Regions from separate parts of the Paenibacillus sp. FSL M7-0802 genome, predicted to be linked through region 1. Evidence: riboswitches for the same ligand, from Rfam matches in the RefSeq annotation. Region 1 holds a riboswitch; each other region holds the start of a gene.

Region 1 (5,062 bases):
CACTCTGAGCGTATGGTTGTCACCCTTCTCATCCGTTATCGTTTTATCGAGAATCCGATAAGGAGTAAAGTAATTTTTAGTACCTTGACCCCCGTTGTCTATATACACATTTGCATTTACGTAAGGAAAATCGGCTCCCTTGAGCGATTTTTCCAGAAAGCTGAGACCGTAGTTGAATTCGTGGTTGCCCACTGTAGCCGCATCATAGCCCATCAGGTTCATCATCTTGTAGACAGGATGGACACCGCCTTCTTTCTCAAAGGTTTTGTTTCTGGCCATATAATCGCCTAATGGATTGCCCTGCAATAAATCACCGTTATCGAATAGCATGCTATTTCTTGCTTCACTACGCGCCTGTTGGATCAGTCCGGCTGTGCTAATCAAGCCATATTCGTTGGTTTCTTTGTCTGAATAGTAATCATAGTTCATCAGCGACGCATGAATATCCGTTGTTTCCATGATCCGCAAATTCACCGTAGCGCTATCGCGAGAATCGCTAGCTGCCCAGGATGGAGCGGCCGAAAACACCAGCATGCTACAAGCCACAACTGCTGCTGTAAACCCTTTAAACCAATTTTTACGAAATAACAAAATATACCCCTCCTCATTAAGGTGTATGCCTCATATACATACTTTTGCACATATACGTAAGCCTTGAACCCACCATTTCTATTTTAATCCAACGCCAGATAAAAGAGTAGTCATTTACTTAAATTATTTATGAAAAAATAATTAATTTCCTCAAAAATAAAAACCAGCAAACCTCCTAAAAAACTCGGAGATTTACTGGTTTGTCCATTTATATTCTTAATTATTTATTCCACACTTGGCGCTCAGATTGCTGACCCACATACTCAATGCGTGTCGGATTCACATCCAGAATGACATAATCGGGATCATCCGGTCCGGAAAACCATTCCTTCAAGGAATCGTTCCACACTTGTTTGCGCAGCCCCTCATCAGCTGTGATCTGGACGGTAGCCTCCACTTCTACGACTTCCTTCGTACCGCCAACTTCATAACCCAGCAGCAGATAAGCATTCGGATTGTCCTTTAGCTCATCCACTTTATGAGTTTTGCGATCTGTCGCCAGATGAATGTTCATTCCATCGTTAAAAAGGGCCATATAGCGTACTTTCGGTTTGCCACCCTCTACCGTACCTAACGAGCAAAATTTGTTGTTATCCAAAGCCTTCACAATGGCTTGTTCCAGTTGGTTGCGATCCAATGTTCCCGTTTTACCCACAGTACAACAACTCCTTTTCACGAATTTGAATTCTCTACGGCCACGCCATTGGGCACCAGCCCATCTGAACCTACCTGCGTAGCTGTTCTGAAAATAACATGACCGGATCGAATCGAATTGATTCATGCTCATTTTCAGATCAAAGCTCACAGTAAAAGTGTACCCTGTGGTTCGGCAAATGAACCGTCATCTCTCCCTTCATGCTGGACAGACCCGCATTCAAGGCATATAATCGTCGTAGTAAACCCGAATAAATGAACCCATTAAACCATACAATGCCAGGGGTGCTGGAATCGGCCGGCTGAGAGTGTGTCCCAAGACACTGACCCTTACAACCTGATCTGGGTAATGCCAGCGTAGGAATGCTTAAGCAAGATGTGCCTTTTTTACATAGGACCATCCCTTACTTTGGTATATACAAGCGCAAGCGTCCCGGAAACTCGGGGCGCTTTTTTTGTTGAAGATTAAGTTGTTGGAAAGATCGCATCCGGCAGATGTTATTTTTAGAAAATGGGGAACTTAAGCTGTCTGATTGGACGGATAACGGGTAATTAAAGGAGAGAACACAACGATGAAGCGCATGAAAATATTAAGCCTGGGACTGATCAGTCTGTGGCTCATGGCCCTGACCCTGACCGCTTGCGGTGGAAGTCCCCCCACATCCCAAGAAGCGGCTCCCGCTACCGACACTCAAACGTCTACTCCGGCAAAGGGGCTCAAAGATGTTAAAGTCGTGCTCGACTGGACACCCAATACGAATCATACGGGACTCTATGTCGCTAAGGACAAAGGATTTTACGAAAAAGCGGGTTTGAATGTCCAAATTGTTCAACCTGGTTCAGGCGGAGCTGATCAAATGGTTGCTTCTAATGCTGCACCTTTTGGTATCAGCTACCAAGAAGGCGTCACACAGGCTCGTACGCAAGGCGTGCCGCTTGTATCCATCGCTGCGGTGATTCAGCATAATACCTCAGGCTTCGCAGCCCCGGTAGATCGTGGAATTAAGAGCCCGAAAGATTTTGAAGGTAAAAAATACGGCGGTTGGGGCTCTCCCGTAGAAGAAGCGGTCATGAAATCCATCATGGATTCAGACAAAGGCGATGTGAGCAAAGTGAAGATCATCAACATGGGCAATGCAGACTATTTTACAGCCGTGAAGCGGGATATCGACTTTGCCTGGATTTTCTACGCATGGACCGGAATCGAGGCCCAGCTTCGAGGTGAGCCATTGGATATGCTGTATGTAAAAGATTATTCCAAAAGCCTCGATTACTATACACCTGTAATTGTGAGCAACGAACAGACAATAAAAAATGATCCCGAGCTGGTCAAAGCGTTCATGGACGCTACCGCACAAGGCTATGAATACACTATCGCTCATCCGGAAGAAGCCGCAGACATCTTAAGCAAAGCTGTACCGGAGCTGGATAAAAAACTGGTACTTGCCAGCCAAAAATGGCTAAGCCCGCGTTATCAGGACGATGCCGCGCAATGGGGTGTGCAAAAACCGGAGGTATGGCAAAACTATTCGGACTGGATGTACGAACGCAAGCTGCTCAGCAAGCCTTTGGAAGTCGATAAAGCCTTCACAAACGGTTTCCTGCCCAAGCGTTGATCATTTGTTAAACGCTAAATAAGACTGAACTAGAGAAGTGAACGAAGCGCCACTACGCAGTCGGATGGTGCTTCCCATCGCTGTTGTACCCAGATTTCTTTTATGAATATCCAGAGGTTGAAATCTGGGTACAAAGGCGAACGCTAACGCTTGTACAGCACCATTCCGCCCACTTCGTTCTCGTTCTACTTGGTTTATTCTTTAGTTTTTCATATTATCTAAGCGCTAAGTAGGTGCGCTTGTGTGTTAAAAATGCCACACAAACCAGCTTTAAAAATAGGGTGCTTTTAAGGCGGTTGGCAGCGTAGTGGTTCATTTGAATCTGGAGAAGCGCAGCGATCGTAAGATCAAATGAACCGCGAAGCGGTCTCCCCGCCTTAAACCACCATATTTTTTTAATAACACTCCAAATAAAGGACAGGTGAATTTGCATGGCTAACACACTGCTCAGTATTCAAGTAATCCCTAAAACTCCTAATAACGAGGACTCTTACACGTATGTAGATAAGGCGATCGAGGTCATTCAGCGCTCCGGTGTCAAACATCAGGTGAATCCATTGGATACGACCATGGAGGGCGAGCTCGACGAGTTGCTGAAAGTGGTTAAAGAAATGCACGAGGCTTTGACGGAAGCGGGCAGTCCCAGCGTCATTTCACAGATCAAAATCGCACATAACCCACAAGGCATCAGCATGAACAAGCTGACCGAGAAATATCGCCCATGAATCCGAAAGGCAAGAACGCATCCTGGTGGAAAAGCGTATGGCCGCCCTTTGTGGCGGTCCTCTTCTTTTTAGCGGCCTGGCAGGGGGCGGTTTCCTATTTGCATGTTGAATCCTGGCTGCTGCCTGCTCCATCCCTCATCGTACAAGAGGGCATAGCCCAGACGGCGCTGCTTGGTGCCCATACATGGGCTACGATTCGTCTGACACTTGCGGGATTCGCGATAGGGACAGCAACGGGACTGTTGATCGCCATCGTTCTTCATACGATTCCTTTTCTCAAATCCGCCCTGTATCCGCTGCTTATTCTGAGCCAAAACATTCCAATCATCGCCCTGGGACCGCTGCTCATGGTGTGGTTTGGTTTTGGCGTGCTGCCCAAGCTGATGGTCATTACCCTAGTATGCTTTTTTCCCGTGGCTGTAGCGGCCATGGACGGGCTGACTCGAACAGACCGTACGATGATGAACTATATGCAGATGTCGGGTGCAAGCCGCATGGCTATTTTTATGAAGCTGGAGCTGCCACATTCCCTGCCGCAAGTCTTTTCTGGCGTTAAAATTGCTGCTACCTATAGTGTGATGGGTGCGATCATTGCGGAATGGATCGGAGCTAGTGAAGGAATTGGATATTATATGCTGCTGCAAAAATCAGCCTATCGCACGGACCTCATTTTTGCCGCCATCGGCATTATTGTTACACTCAGCTTACTCATGTTTGTGGTTATTTTACTACTGGAGAAATGGCTGGTTCGCTGGAAACCCGATCGAGAGTAGCTTCCTCCTTGAATTACATACAGCAAAGAAAGGACGTGGCGCGTATGAGTCTGCATCCGACTGACTTATCATCACACAACGTGGCTAATGAACAACGAACCGGGGAACAGCAGAGACGATCAACTGCTCCTCCTGCTTTGGAATTGGACGGGATCAGCCTCGCCTTCCGCGAAAAGCGAAGCCTACTGCCCGTACTGCAGGATGTATCCCTCACAGTCAAGCCAGGAGAATTCGTTTCCCTCATCGGTCCGTCAGGCAGCGGCAAAAGCACGCTGTTTCACATCATCGGCGGGCTACTCAAACCACAGCAGGGACGTATCCGTATGCACGGACGGGACATGACTGGTGAACGTGGGCATATCAGCTATATGCCGCAGCAGCCCGCCCTTTTCCCGTGGCGTACCACGCTGGACAACGTACTGCTTGGGCAGGAAAATGCTCCACGTAAAAATACAGCAGTACCCCCTCAGTACGCCAGTGAACGTGAGCGTCGCAAAGAAGCCTTGCAATGGCTCGAACAGGTTGGACTTGGTAAATTCGCCAAGGCGTATCCACATACGCTGTCTGGTGGAATGCAACAGCGCGCAGCCTTTCTTCGCGCACTGCTCAGCCCACAGGAATTAATGCTGCTGGATGAGCCGTTCAGCGCACTCGATGCGCTGACACGTGCAGACATGCAGCAATGGTTATTACGGATGTGGGA
Region 2 (5,062 bases), 3.3 Mb from region 1:
TGTCGGGTTTGCTGGTCTAATTTGAACGGTATCCCTGCCGCACAAAACATCTGTTTTCTGCCGATGAGAGGCCGACAAGTAGGGATACGTCGGTTGGTTGCCGCAAGAAGGACAATTCTCCTTTTTAACGCTATCTACTGCTATCGCTACATACTCATTTTTCCACAAATCAAACGAAAGCAGCTTTCCTCTCAAATCTTCTGGATATCCACCCAGAAGTTTGAAAGCTTCCGTAGTTTGGTTAGCCGTGACCATCTGTACGGCCTGCGGAATAATCCCGGCGCTATCACAGGTTTCACCACCAAACGGCACAGTTCCCAGCAGACAGTGAAGACAAGGCGTTTGACCCGGTAAAATGGTGTAGGTTACACCATAGCTGCCCACACATCCCCCATAAATCCAAGGAATCCGATGCTTTAGTGCCATGTCATTCATAAGAAGTCGGGTATCGAAATTATCGGTTGCATCCATTATGAGATCTACCCCCTGGATCAACTCTTCCAGCTCTTCCACCCTAACATCCAGTACATGTGCATGTATACCCGTTTCCGAATTAATATCCTTTAATCTTCGCTGAGCAGCTACTGCTTTGGGACATCTTTGCGCAGCATCACTTTCCTGAAAAAGCTGTTGGCGCTGCAAATTGCTCCATTCCACATAGTCCCGGTCTACGAGGCTCACTGTACCTACGCCCCCGCGAACAAGTGTTTCCGCAATACCTGTGCCTAGCGCTCCAACACCTATGATTAATACGTGAGAGGAAGCAAGCCGACGTTGTCCTGTCGGTCCAAAGGGTGTGAATCTTTCTTGTCTGGAATAACGGTCACTTGGATGTGTTCCTCCTGCACCGGATTTGTCAGATACCTTCATGCCTGAATCATGCCTTCTGTCGGACTGCTCGCTGAAGCGTAACGTTTTACAGGAATCATCCCCGCCTCAAAACCATATCTTCCAGCACGAACAGCCAGTTTCATAGCCTCAGCCATTTTTACTGGGTTCTTCGCTCCTGATACGGCTGTGTTCAACAAAACAGCATCTGCCCCCAACTGCATCGCCATTGCCGCGTCACCGGGTGAGCGAATACCCGCATCGACAATAACCGGAACCTCCGCCTGTTCAATAATTAGTTCTAATGAAAACGGATTGAGCAAACCATGTCCTGTACCAATCGGTGAAGCTCCAGGCATAACGGCGTGTACTCCAAGCTCTTGTAGCCTCTTGGCTAGAATCACATCGTCCGATATGTAGGGCAGCACGATAAAGCCTTCTTCTAACAGCTTTTCACTAGCCTTCAACGTTTCAAAAGGGTCAGGCAGCAGTGTCTTGCTATCCCCAATGACTTCCACCTTAATCATATCGCACAAGCCGGAGGCTTTTGCCAATTGGGCAATACGAATGGCCTCCTCTGCTGTTGTAGCCCCTGCTGTGTTGGGAAGAAGTGTATATCGGCTCAAATCCAGCATATCGAGAAAATGCTGCTTATCCCGTTCCTCCAAGTTCAATCTCCGTACAGCAAACGTCAATATTTCCGTCTCAGCAGCCTCTACGGCTTGGGATTGGATATCTAGATCAGAGAATTTTCCTGTTCCCAACAACAACCTTGAGGTAAAAGATGCTTTTCCAATGGTTAACATGATCAACCGCCTCCCACAAAATGTACAATCTCTAGGCAATCTCCATCCTTCAGTACCGCTTCATCATGATCTTCACGGGTCAATATACGCCGATTCAGCTCTACCACTACGGTTTTCACCTTTACATCAAGCTCATGTAGCAATTGATCCACATGAGTGATTCGATTAGAAAAGGTCAGGCTCTGGCCGTTAATCGTCAGCTTCATAAGCTTTCCTCCTTGAGGAGCTCAGAAGAAAATCTACTTATCCCAAGTTCAGCTGCACCAGCCCCATTAAGCATAGCTGCCAGCGCACGCCCGGTAGCATCACTCAGCAGGACACCGTTGCGATAATGCCCGACGGCAGCATATACGCCCTCGACCCCAGGGACAGTGCCTATAAAAGGATGACCTGATGCGGCCTGCGGACGTAAGCCCGCCCAAGTGCGTATAAAAGAAGCTTCACGGACGCGCGGCAGCCAAGCAGAGGCACGTGCCAGCAACCCCTCCAAGCCTCCTACGGTCACCTCTTCATCATATTGATGCGGAAGGCTCGTTGCCCCAATCCAAAGCTCGTTATTCTGTTTAGGCACGAGGTAAATATCATCAGCATAAATGGTGTATTCTAACGGGTGATCCTTCAAGGAGACCGCTACCGCTTCACCCTTGACCGGATAAAGTGGATATTCAAATCCAACCTGCGCTAGCAATTTCATGCTATCCAAGCCTCCGGCAATAATGACCTGATCGCAGGAAAAAAAGCCACTATCTGTTCGAACACCGCAAACTCGACCATTCTGTATGACCAGTTGCTCTGCCTGTGTACCAGACCATACCGTTGCCCCCAGCACCGCAGCAGCACCTGCATAAGCATGGCAAAGCTGGACAGGAGCCACTTGTGTCTCCTTTGAACGATATATTGCCCCGATCGCTTGTTCATCCAAACCTGGAATTCGTCGGGCCAATTCCCTCGCATCCCACCAGATAGGACAATCATCCTCTCGCGTTTTAGCAGCTTTCCAGCGTTTTTGGCCTTCAGTTTCCGTACGGAAAGGAGTCACAAATCCTTCTGTACGGAATTCCACCGAAATACCTGACAAACGCTCCAGATCACAAACAAGCTCAGGGAATGCGTCTCGACTTATGCGAGCAAATCGTGCCAGCTCAGAGTCGGTGAACTCTTCACTTTCCGCTGCCAGCATTCCAACCGCTGCTCCTGAGGCTCCCTCACCCGGGATCAATCGTTCCAGCATGATCGTACTTCTTCCCTCCTTGGCCACATGATAAGCAATGGAACTGCCGATGACACCTCCACCTATGACCAAGCATTCAGCGTGTCCTATCGCTCTTGCCTCTATGTGTATCTTTGGCATTTGTTCCGTGTCTCCTCTCCATAAACCATTCTGCTTTCAGCTTGCCTCTACTCTCGTTTTCTCGCTACAGGTCGTGAACTACAAGATCTGCCATTCGCCTATATTCCAGCGCAGCTGCAACGGGCGACTCAGCCTCCCATATACCAGACATCACCGCAATTCCGCTTGCTCCGGCCCTATAAAGCTCCGGGATATGGTGCGGTTGTATGCCGCCCAGCGCGATCACCGGAATGTTCGACAGCCTGCAAATATGTTCAAGCTGAGCTAAACCCCGTGGTACAATACCGGGCTTACAATGGGTCTCATATATGTGACCATAAAGTACATAGTCCGCTCCTACCCGCTCGGCAGTCTGCGCCTCCTTCAAGGAATGCACAGATACTCCACAGCGTGTACCCTTTGGAAGTAGGCTTTTCACATCCGCTACAGGTAATCCATTAGCTGGTAGCTGGACGGCTCCAACCAAAGTAAGTAAAGCTACATCCACACGATCATTTACTACAATTTGTTGCAAAGGAACTCCCTGCTCCACCATGCTGCGAGTCAAAGATAGCAATGCAGAGGCACCATTCTGTTTTAAACGTGCGTGTACATAATGAACATACGGACAAATCACAGCAGCCACTTGGGCTGCTTGTGCAAAAGTGCCCTTTTCCATCGAAATTGCGTGTAATTCGATTTTGTCTTCACCTCACATTGGACTAAAAGATCTAAGCTTAGCCAGTCACGTCTACCAGCAGTAATGAAAGAGGATTGTATGTGAATCGTCTACGGAAGCTCGAACAACTTAAAGTGAACGAAACGCAAAAAAACCACTTCCCCAAGGAAGTGGTTTAACGAACGTCCAATAATCGAACGGACAATGATATCCGTATACGTGTATCGTCCCACGCACAAACAAAAATAAGATGGTGTTGCCTTGTTTGTACGGCGCTCACTTCCCTACGCTGGCATAACCCAGATCAGGTGCAAAGGGTCCGAAATCCATTTATTCCGTCTCAGCCGCATGGGCGGCTCCCCTAGTGTGACTATTTTATTGTATAAGCTAAAGATAGCTTAGCATATTTTCCTAATTCTGCAAACCCCACTTCGTGTGAAATATGCAGAATTGGATTTAGTTGATGTTAGTTAACTTTACTTGACCACTCTTCCACATTCCACGTTTTGGTTACCCAATCCTCGTAAAAGTCCGGTTCGTGAGATACAAGCAATACGGTCCCTTTGTATTCCTTCAAGGCACGTTTCAGCTCATCCTTAGCTTTAACATCCAAGTGGTTGGTAGGCTCATCGAACAGTACCCAGTTGCTTTCACGCATTAACAGTTTGCAAAGACGGACTTTAGCCTGTTCTCCACCACTGAGCGCAGATAGCGGACGCGTGATATGCTCATTCTTTAAACCGCAACGCGCCAAATGCGCTCGTACTTCATGCTGGTTCAAATGTGGGAATTCATTCCACACATCGTCAATCGGTGTAATTTTCTCCGCCTTTACTTCCTGCTCAAAATAAGCGGGCTGCAAAAAATCACCTTGATAGGTTTTTCCACTGATTGGCGGTATTTTTCCCAATATGGTTTTGAGCAATGTCGATTTACCGACACCGTTGTAGCCAACAATAGCAATCTTTTCGCCACGTTCAATCGTCATGGACATTTTAGGCAAAAGGGCATGCGTATAACCAATCTCAAAATCAATACCCTCAAATACCGTCTTTCCGCTTGCACGTGCTTCTTTGAATTGAAAGGTTGGCTTCGCAGCTTCTTCAGGCTTATCTATACGTTCGATCCGATCAAGTTGCTTTTCACGGCTCTTTGCTCGGCCTGATGTAGAGGCACGCGCTTTATTACGCTGAATAAAATCTTCCTGTTTCTTAATAAAGTCCTGTTGCTTCTCATAAGCATCAATATGCTGAGCTTTGTTCAGATCCGCCATTTCAAGAAACTTTTCATAGTTAGCTGAATAACGGGTCATCTTGGCAAATTCAAGATGGTAAATAACATTAACGACCTGGTTCATAAACTCAGTATCATGTGAAATAAGAATAAAAGCATAGGGATAATCCTTCAAATAGCGCGTAA
Region 3 (5,062 bases), 1.9 Mb from region 1:
TAATAGAACAATCTAAAAAGCTGGATGATCTGTTGAATCATTATCAAACATGTAGATCGGATCATTGAGAAATGATACCATATTTTTCTTTAATTCCTTGACCGCACCTCTAACCTGTTCTGACTGTGTCACGGCTGAAATCACCGCCACACCATCTGCACCTGCACGTGCGACTTCCTCAACACGGTCCACTGTAATACCTCCGATCCCAACAATCGGCACATCAATTCCCGCTTTACGCATCTCATATAAAATTGCCGGTCCCTGTACGGCATGGGCATCATCTTTCGAGATGGTGGGATAGATGGGTCCGACGCCGAGATAATCAGCACCTTGCAGGATGGCTCGACGTGCTTCCTCAATGGTATGGGCAGAGACGCCTAGAATTCGATTTCCGATTCGCTCGCGGACGGATTCGGCGGATTCATCGTCCTGACCGATGTGAACACCGTCGGCGTCGAGTTCAAGAGCCAGCTCCACATCGTCATTGATGATGAAGGGGACACCAGCGTGACGGCACAGTTCCTGTAGCTGGCACGCAAGTTCGAACATAGGAACGCCCGTTAACGCGCCGAGACCCTTTTCCCGGAACTGGACCATGGTTGCGCCGCCAGCCAGAGCCTCTTGCACGACCCAGCCTGGTTCCGCGAGGCAATTCACGCTTCCAAGCACCAGGTACATCTGTAGCTGGCGGCGCACCACCTCTGACAACATTCTACCGCTCATAGCAGCACCTCCTGACGACGTCGGTAGGCCCAATGATTGGTGGGTCCATGTCCTTGTCCAAGCTGCAAAGGTTCCTCAATCGCTGCCTGGATGAAGGCTTTGCCATTCGAGATAGCCTCCGGTACAGACATCCCTTTCCCTAATTCCGCGGTAATCGCTGCTGAGAAGGTGCATCCTGTTCCGTGTGTATGAACAGTCCGTACTCGCTTGCCGCTCAGCTCTGTAAAGGCGGTTCCGTCAAAGAGCAGGTCCACAATCTGTTCGCTGCTCTCGCTCTCGTCAGCGTGGCCACCCTTGATCACAACGAATTTTGATCCCATACTGCTAATATGTCTCGCAGCCTCGCGGCGATCCTCCATCGTATGGATACTGATCCCTGTCAGGGCTTCCGCCTCCGGGATATTCGGTGTAACGACCAGGGCCAAGGGGAGCAGGTCGTCCTTCAGAGCCTGCATCGCTTCTGGCTGCAGCAGCTTTGCGCCTCCCTTGGCAATCATCACGGGATCGACGACAACCTTTTTCCAGCCGAACTTTCGAATCTGCTTGCTCACAAGACGGATGATGCCCGCATTAAACAGCATGCCAGTCTTCAGGGCATCCACTCCAAGGTCTAATCCTACAGCTTCGATCTGTTCCGCTGTTGCTTCCTGTGGCAGCGGATATACGCCGTGGACCCCTAAAGTATTCTGTACGGTAATGGCCGTAATAGCCGACATGCCGTAAACGCCAAGCTCCTGAAAGGTTTTGAGATCGGCTTGAATTCCGGCCCCGCCGCCACTGTCCGAACCGGCAATCGTCAGCGCTCTGGGTACACGAACGTCTGTCATCGCGCACCACCTGCTGTGGTTGTTCCGGCTTCACGGACAGTGACATGCCCCTCTAGCGAACCTGTATGTAGTTTGGCGAGCTCGTCGAGAAAGGCAATCTGGAAGCTGCCGGGCCCCAGCTCTGCGGTACGTGCTGCGGCTCGGGAAGCTGCTGCACCGTAAAATGCCAAGCCTGCTGTACCTGCGAGCAGCAGGTTGGGTTCAACAGCTGCAAAGGCACCTAACACAGAGGTCAGCAGGCAGCCTGCTCCGGTTACCTTCGTGAGCAGCGCGTCTCCACCGCTAATCATTCGTACTTCGGCCCCATCGGTGATGACGTCCTCTTTTCCAGTAATGACAACCATTGTATTGAGCGTTCGAGCAGCCCGAATTGCCAGATCGACATTTCCGCTGTCAGCACTGTCACCAGCATCTACGCCTTTAATCTCACGCGCTTCTCCAACAAGATGCGCGACTTCGGCTGCATTGCCCCGCACCAATGAGATTTTGACTTTTCTCAGGATTCGCAGTGCCGACTCAGTTCTAAAGCTCGTTGCTCCCGCACCGACCGGATCTAGCAGGACCGGAACACCGTGTGCATTCGCCGATTGTCCAGCAATGATCATGGCATCCACCAGTTCGCGGTTCAGCGTACCGATGTTTAACACGACGGCTCCCGCTATTTTTGCCATGTCTGCTACTTCCTCGAGTGCATAGGCCATCACCGGGGAGGCGCCCAATGCATACAGGCCGTTGGCCGTAAAGTTAGTGACTACCACATTGGTCATATTGTGAACGAGGGGTTTGCTGTTTTGTACCTTCGTCAGGAGATCCGAATAACTTTTTTCCCATGTACTCATAATGATTATCCTCTCTATAGTTGGTGGTTCAACAGGGCATTAACTGTACTTCACGCATCGAATTGCCAAGCTGACTATTCCAAGACCGCTGCCTGTATCTGGACCGGCCATTCTTCCTGCTTATAGGCCATGTCCCAGAACTTATATTCCAGCTGGCAGCTCAGTATAAAATGCTCAATCATCCGCTCTCGCTCAGCAGCCGTTGCGCCTTCCGCCCAAGCATCTACACGTTCTCGGAACTTGAGTGTTGTATCATCAAGCTGGTCTCCATAGAAGCCCATCCATTCATAGAACGGATGAGACTCATCCGGCTTTACTTCATCCAGCAGCCTGCGACCAATCTCGGCATACGTCCACATACATGGCAGCAGCACAGCCAAGATCTCGCCCAGGCTGCCCTCATGCGCAACCGTCAGCATGTGACGGATATAGTGATGAGCCGACGGAGCGAGCGGATATCCCTGCAACTCTTCATAGCTCACCCCTGCGACAGCACAGAAATTTTGATGCGGATGAACCTCGCTGTGGAGAATAAAAGAGATTTGTTCATTAAATACAGCCATGTCCTCCCGATTCGTGCATTTGGAGATTGCGATGCCGTATATCCGCATGTAGGCGTTCAAATATTCAAAGTCCTGTTTTACATAGTGAATCAGCTGTCCCCTTGTCAAACTTCCTTCAGCAATACCTCTCACAAAGGGATGCTCAAAAATCGCTTGAAAAATGCCGTCCGCCTGCCGACGGAGTTCTTGTGTAAAACTCAATTTCCCCACCTCCATTAAATTGAAGAGCAAGAAGTCCTGTAAGAATATAATTCCGGAACAACGCTAAAAAGCCGCCCCGGAAAAATGGAGCGGCTTCAACAATAGGCCCAATACGCAAAAAACGCTTGAAACCTTATATACGAAGGCTCCACTTTCCTACGCTAGTACGAACTAGATCAGGTTCAAAGGGTCCAAGATACGCTCTTGTCTCAGCCATAGTGGCTCCCCTAGTGGACTTCTATTCTTTTGACTATTACTGTACATTCGTTCATATGCTATGTCAAACATAGTGTACAAAATATTAAATTTCCTCTAGTTAGGTGTTTTGGGCTTAGTGAGGGTGATGAATTACACTTTCCACTGCTTTGACCTTGGCATATTTCGGTTTCCACATTGCATCTTGTATAGCTTGTTCCACATCTGAAATGTGCGCCTGCGCTACCTGATCCTGAATCGCGGCTTTTGCAACCGCAATCGCAACAGCGTACGAAACTTCGCGTAATTTTCGGATATGAGGGAGTAGCGCACCGCCAGGCGTATTCGAATCTACACCATTGGCAACAGCAACTGCTGCCGCTGTAAACATCGCAGGGGTAATCCTTTTGGCTTTAACCACAATCGCACCCAGACCCAGTCCCGGAAAAACAAAGGCATTGTTCGCCTGTCCAATCTCAAAATTTGTATCGTTATAGGTAACGGGCTCAAAAGGACTTCCGGTTGCGATCAGTGCTCTGCCATCTGTCCACCGGATCAAATCCTCGGGTACTGCTTCTGCAAGGTTTGTAGGATTGGACATGGGCATAATGATCGGGCGTTCTACATGCTTTGCCATCTCCTTGATGATCTCTTCAGAAAAGGCACCTGCTACACCGGAAGTTCCAATCAATATCGTAGGCTTCACCTGACGGATGACCTCCAGTAGCGGTATTTTGCCGTCACCCGACCGGGTCCATGAGCTGACTTCATCCTTTTTGCGCACATACGGTTTCTGATACTCCAATACGTCTTCCATATCTTCCGTTAACAGCCCGCGATAATCAAAGGCCCAAAAGGACTTGAATGAATCATCTACGGAAAGGCCATCCTCGATCATAGCGCCCCGAATTTGATCAGCGTTACCGATCCCTGCAGCCCCTGGGCCGAAAACAAGTATTTTTTGTTCACGCAGCGGAGTCTTGGTGACACCCACCGCCGAAAGAATCGCAGCCAGGGTCACTGCTCCTGTACCTTGTATATCATCGTTGAAGGTGAGTATGCTTTGACCGTATTTTCCTATAATATGGCGCGCATTAACGCTACCCACATCTTCCCAATGTAAAAGCGCCTTCGGGAATTGCGCTAACGTTTTGCTGATAAAAGTATCAATAAACTGGTTATAGGCTTCTCCGCGAACTCGTTTATGGCGGTTTCCGATGTACAGTGGATCATTCAGCAGCTTTTCATTATTCGTGCCTACATCCAGTACAATTGGCAGCACCCGCCCAGGATGAATGCCTGCCGCAGCCGTATACACTGCAAGCTTGCCGATAGCAATGTTAATCCCCCCGACGCCCCAGTCACCAATCCCTAAAATACTTTCGGAATCTGTCACGACGATCAGATCCACATCATGGCCATTCAAACCAGAATTATGGAATGCTTGTCCAATACCGTTCGGGTTATCTATCGACAAATATATGCCTCCAGGGCGGTTGTACTCGTGACTATATTCTTGAATCGCGGTTCCTACGGTCGGCGTGTAGACTACGGGCAGCATTTCACTCAAATGATCGGTTAGCAGCCGGTAGTAGAGTACGACATTTCGGTTGTGAAGGTCGTTGAGAGAAGCATTTTTTCGCAGCATGGTGGGTTGTGCCAGAAACTGCTGATATGCCCGTACGCTCTGTTTCTCCAATGAAAGGACGGT
Region 4 (5,062 bases), 350 kb from region 1:
ATTCCAGGAAGGCTATGGCTGGTCCAGCCTGGGTCTGAACGGTCGTGAAACGTTTGACATTCTTGGCATCGACAATGACGTGAAGCCTGGTCAAGAGCTTACGGTTGTGGCTAAACGCGAGGATGGCACGAAGTTCGAATTCCCAGTAATTGCCCGTTTGGACAGCACTGTCGATATCGACTACTACCACAACGGTGGTATTCTGCAAACCGTATTGCGTCAAATGATCGAAAGCTAAGTTTATGAACTTCATATGTGAAGAACCCCCGTTTTGCAGATAAAGCTGCAATCGGGGGTATTTTTTTATTTATATAAACCGAACTTAAGAGTTACCTATAGCGCCACTGCGCAGACGGATGGTGCTTCGCTTGTACAGCACCATTCCGCTTACTCCGTTTTGATGTTCATTTTTCAAGTTCATCTTATTTATATAAAACAAAAAAAGTCGATCCCTCAGGACCGACTTCTAGCCACGTTCTCTTATAACCCTACCTTCGCACGCGAGTTACTTCGAAATATCCAAAAAGCCCTCTCCGAACACGTCCCGCACGTCATGAATGGTGATAAATGCTGCTGTGTCGATGGCTTTCACTATCTTTTTAAGCGCTGACACCTCTTGTTTACTAATGACGATATACAGCACTTCTTTTGGATTTTTAGTGTAATATCCGTGGCCTGACAGGACGGTAACTCCACGATCCATTTTCGTGATGACCATCTCGGCAATTTTATCTTGGTGCTCCGAAATGATCATGACCGCTTTTTTAGGGTTTAGTCCTTCGATCATGAAGTCCATCACCTTCGTACCAACGTACAAAATAACGATAGTTAGCATCAATTTTTCTGGACCAATAATAAAATAGGAAGAGAACGCGACAATCAAATCAAAAAACAGCAGGCCATAGCTGATATTCCAATCCAGATACTTGTTGGCAATTCGGGCTAAAATGACCGTTCCCGCCGTAGTGCCACCTACACGTACAATTAAGCCAATGCCGACCCCCACCAAAACTCCGGCAAATACAGCATTAATCGTCGGCTCATGCGAATCAATCCGCCAGTTGACCGTTAAATGTAGAAACAGCGAGTTAAAAGCGACCGCAATTATAGTGTACAGGGTCGTTCTCTTGTCCAAAAATTTATATCCGACAATCAACAGCAAGCCATTGATCACCAGATTGACGATCGAGGGAGACCACTGAAACAGGTAGTACAAAATGATCGTAACCCCTGTAACGCCCCCCTCACCAAACTCATTCGGGATCACAAACAGATTAACAGCTAGCGCGAAAAAAAACGCACCCAGAATAATAAATGCGATATCTGCAATACTTTTTTTCATATATGCTCTAATCCTTTCTCTAACATTTCAAAGGATGAATCGCCAGATGGATTGGCTGACTCTTGTTGCCAAAATACGCTGACAACCAGTTCATGGTATCTACTACCAAACATAAAGTCAATACAACTTTGACACTTTAATTCGCCACCAGACTGCCTCAATCCTGACTTGGATTCCGCAAAATTCTCCTTTTACAAGGTTATTCGACAAAATAACACAATCCCGACTACTAAACTAAGAAAACGGGCCTCTAGCCCTTGTTTTAGACCTAGGCACATTTTCCTCTAAAACGACCATCCTCCTAATCGACATTTTGGACACATATGACCATCTTCCTGTTTTATGTCAAAAGCGTTTTACTTTGAAAAAATGTGGGTATAATGATTGAAACATTACCAAGCAACCTACATAGCATCACGACATCAAGTACATACAAATAGTCCTATACAGACGTCCTAAGCAACTCAATCTGAATTTGACAATATGGAATTGGAGGAATGACCTACATGAATACAATGAACTTAACCGTCCACACCCTGATGCCCTTTCACCACCAATACCAACGTGCCAACGCGGTGAGTATGCAGAAGAAAGAAGATAGCTCGGAGAAGAAGCTCAGCTTTCAGGACATTTTGAATGAAAAAATGGGTAAAAAATAAGGCGCCGTTTATCCGGTTGCAAGATCCCGCTTTACATAAGCTAAAAAGCCGTAGTTCCCTACATCGACTGTAGAGAACCACGGCTTTTTTAATTCATTTTTCCTAAACTCACACGTTCGTTTTACTGACCTCCATCCCGATACTGCTCTGCCTTCTCACGCATCCCGGCAGCTACTGCTTCTTGAGTGTTCAGCCCCTTATCCGCTGCATAAGCGCGAATGTCCTGCGTAATGCGCATACTACAAAATTTGGGACCACACATCGAGCAGAAATGTGCTTCCTTGGCGCCCTCTGCCGGTAGCGTTTCATCATGGTAGGACAAGGCCCGCTCGGGATCAAGCGACAGATTGAACTGGTCCCGCCACCGGAACTCAAAGCGTGCCTTGGACAAAGCATCATCCCGCTGCTGTGCCCGTGGATGACCCTTCGCCAGATCGGCAGCATGTGCCGCAATTTTGTAGGTAATGACACCCTCGCGGACATCATCCTTATTCGGCAGACCCAAATGCTCCTTAGGCGTAACATAACACAGCATGGACGTCCCAAACCAACCGATCATCGCCGCCCCGATGGCTGAGGTAATATGATCATATCCGGGGGCAATATCCGTCGTGAGCGGCCCCAAGGTATAGAAAGGAGCTTCCTTACAAATCTCCATTTGTAAATCCACATTCTCTTTGATTTTATGCATAGGGACATGTCCTGGCCCTTCAATCATGACCTGAACATCATGCTTCCAGGCGATCTGCGTTAGCTCGCCCAACGTTTCCAGCTCTGCAAACTGTGCTTCATCATTCGCATCATAGATGCTACCCGGACGTAGACCATCCCCGAGAGAAAAGGCCACATCATAGGCTTTCATAATTTCGCAGATTTCTTCAAAATGCGTATACAAAAAATTCTCCTGATGGTGCGCAAGGCACCAGGCTGCCATGATCGACCCACCACGGGATACGATTCCCGTCATTCTATTCGCCGTCATCGGTATATACCGCAGCAATACACCCGCATGAATTGTAAAATAGTCCACTCCCTGCTCCGCTTGCTCAATCAGCGTATCGCGATACAGCTCCCACGTCAGCGCTTCTGCTTCGCCGTTCACCTTTTCAAGTGCCTGATACAGCGGTACAGTCCCAATCGGTACAGGAGAATTCCGAATGATCCATTCACGTGTTGTATGGATATTACGGCCTGTGGACAGGTCCATAACTGTATCCGAGCCCCAACGCACAGCCCAGGTCATTTTTTCCACTTCCTCCTCGATGGAGGAGGTAACCGCAGAATTACCAATGTTCGCATTGATCTTCACGTGAAAATGACGCCCAATGACCATTGGCTCACTTTCCGGGTGATTGATATTCGAAGGCAAAATGGCTCGTCCAGCAGCCAACTCCTGCCGTACAAACTCAGGCTCCACCCCTTCGCGGATCGCCGCAAATTCCATTTCGGGCGTAATGATCCCTTGCCGCGCATAATGCATTTGTGTCACTGTACGACCTTGCAAAGCACGAAGCGGACGGTTGGTCACGCCGGGAAATTCCACTGTCTCCCGTTTGGAGCCAGGTTTCAGTCCATTATCCTCCGGCTGGACGGCGCGTCCCTCGTAAGCCTCCACATCGCCCCGTTCCAGGGCCCAAGCTCGCCGTAATGGAGGCAGGCCCTGACGGATATCGACCTGATAGGCTTCGTCGGTCATGGGACCGCTCGTATCGTACACACGCAATGGCTCATGATGCTCCGTGCCCTGCGGCGTATGTGTAGGATGAAGAGCAATTTCGCGCTCTGGCACGGCAATGTCCGGCCGCGAGCCTTGAATATATACCTTACGGCTCCCTGGAAAGGGCGTTACCCCACTGGCTTGCTCCCCGTTTGTCTTCTCTACCTCAACTTCTTTTGTTCCTACCCTTACTTCTGTTGATTTCAATTCTGTTCCTTTTGTTCCTTCCACTTCTGTCGGCTTCATTGTCCATTCCTCCCGTTTCGATGAAATGACACACCGATCCGGAACCATTCCCAGGGTGGCGCTGATCTATGCAAAAAAGCCGGTTCCCCAGGGAACCGGCTAATCTAACGAGGCAGCTATCCAGACAGTACGCATGTGGAATAATCCTACTCCACTGCGCCACTGTAGACAGCAGCCGCGTATACATTTCAATGGCCGATTACTTCCCTACGCTGGTATGATCCAGATCAGGTGCAAAGGGTCCAGAATCTTGCACGATTCCATCTCAGCCCGGCATTACAGGCTCCCCCAGTAACTGTGATACTTCTATTCACATGAGGCGGCTATAACAGACATCCCGCCATCCTTACCAGACTACTTTAAATTTATGGCTTTGGCAACCCTTCTAGGTTCCCTTTACTAAGGAGACGCTCCCCATCAAATCACTTTGCTTGCTTCAACTGTGTTCATTCTTGTTACGGAAGCATAAGTCCCATTTCCTTCGCCGCTTCAATCAAAATCGGAGCAAAGTCATGCAGCGTCTCGGGTGCAAGCCGACTGACCGGACCGGATACAGATAAAGCCGCAGTGACCTGTCCCTTCCGGTTTACAATTGGCGCAGCCACAGCAGCAGCCCCTGGCTCCCGTTCTTCATAGCTGGTCGCATAGCCCTTCTCGCGAATGTCCTGCAGCTGGGCTTTATAGACCTCCGGGTCTACCGAGGGCGGCCATTCATCCCCGCTTAGCAGGGCTTCCAGCTCTTGCGGCGGCATAAAGGCTGCCAGCACTTTGCTGGAGGCCCCTACAGCCAGCGGCATACGCGCACCTACAGGCGCAACCCTGCGGATCGCCTGATTGCTCTGCACGGCTTGTATGCGAATACGCATGCTGCCGTCCCGTAAGTATAAGCTGACCGTCTCGCCCAGACGATCACGTAGTCCTTCCATTGCAGGCTGTAACAACACCGCCGGCTCGTCGCTTTGGGACAAATGCGTGGATAGCTCCCAAATGCGGAAGCCAAGTCGATATTTTTCCGTTTCGGCATTCCGAACGACAAAGCCCCGATCCTCCAAAGTAGTCAGCAGCCGATGAACCGTGCTTTTATGTAGACCAATTTTG

Evidence for each region. Region 1 has a riboswitch for thiamine pyrophosphate ahead of MHB54_RS10725 (ABC transporter substrate-binding protein). Riboswitches for the same ligand answer to the same signal wherever they lie in the genome.
Region 2: it holds a riboswitch for thiamine pyrophosphate, as region 1 does, so the genes downstream of both, MHB54_RS25445 (thiamine phosphate synthase) here and MHB54_RS10725 (ABC transporter substrate-binding protein) in region 1, are expected to answer to the same signal.
Region 3: it holds a riboswitch for thiamine pyrophosphate, as region 1 does, so the genes downstream of both, tenA (thiaminase II) here and MHB54_RS10725 (ABC transporter substrate-binding protein) in region 1, are expected to answer to the same signal.
Region 4: it holds a riboswitch for thiamine pyrophosphate, as region 1 does, so the genes downstream of both, thiC (phosphomethylpyrimidine synthase ThiC) here and MHB54_RS10725 (ABC transporter substrate-binding protein) in region 1, are expected to answer to the same signal.

Annotation. Positions count from the first base shown of each region.
Region 1 is NZ_JBBOSD010000001.1:2,291,521-2,296,582, forward strand. It holds gene MHB54_RS10715 (bifunctional 2',3'-cyclic-nucleotide 2'-phosphodiesterase/3'-nucleotidase) at 1-591, opposite strand, end outside; gene MHB54_RS10720 (pyridoxamine 5'-phosphate oxidase family protein) at 812-1,246, opposite strand; TPP riboswitch at 1,517-1,626, shown strand; gene MHB54_RS10725 (ABC transporter substrate-binding protein) at 1,818-2,861, shown strand; gene MHB54_RS10730 (MTH1187 family thiamine-binding protein) at 3,293-3,586, shown strand; gene MHB54_RS10735 (ABC transporter permease) at 3,583-4,359, shown strand; gene MHB54_RS10740 (ABC transporter ATP-binding protein) at 4,404-5,062, shown strand, end outside.
Region 2 is NZ_JBBOSD010000001.1:5,553,463-5,558,524, reverse strand. It holds gene MHB54_RS25465 (ThiF family adenylyltransferase) at 1-870, opposite strand, end outside; gene MHB54_RS25460 (thiazole synthase) at 867-1,634, opposite strand; gene thiS (sulfur carrier protein ThiS) at 1,637-1,840, opposite strand; gene thiO (glycine oxidase ThiO) at 1,837-2,985, opposite strand; gene MHB54_RS25445 (thiamine phosphate synthase) at 3,050-3,643, opposite strand; TPP riboswitch at 3,908-4,016, opposite strand; gene MHB54_RS25440 (ABC-F family ATP-binding cassette domain-containing protein) at 4,110-5,062, opposite strand, start outside.
Region 3 is NZ_JBBOSD010000001.1:4,183,423-4,188,484, forward strand. It holds gene MHB54_RS19310 (aspartyl-phosphate phosphatase Spo0E family protein) at 1-68, shown strand, start outside; gene thiE (thiamine phosphate synthase) at 13-726, opposite strand; gene thiD (bifunctional hydroxymethylpyrimidine kinase/phosphomethylpyrimidine kinase) at 723-1,553, opposite strand; gene thiM (hydroxyethylthiazole kinase) at 1,550-2,392, opposite strand; gene tenA (thiaminase II) at 2,467-3,156, opposite strand; TPP riboswitch at 3,293-3,395, opposite strand; gene MHB54_RS19335 (NAD-dependent malic enzyme) at 3,488-5,062, opposite strand, start outside.
Region 4 is NZ_JBBOSD010000001.1:1,944,985-1,950,046, forward strand. It holds gene acnA (aconitate hydratase AcnA) at 1-238, shown strand, start outside; gene MHB54_RS09205 (YitT family protein) at 506-1,342, opposite strand; gene MHB54_RS09210 (hypothetical protein) at 1,849-2,001, shown strand; gene thiC (phosphomethylpyrimidine synthase ThiC) at 2,123-3,964, opposite strand; TPP riboswitch at 4,152-4,264, opposite strand; gene MHB54_RS09220 (IclR family transcriptional regulator) at 4,420-5,062, opposite strand, start outside.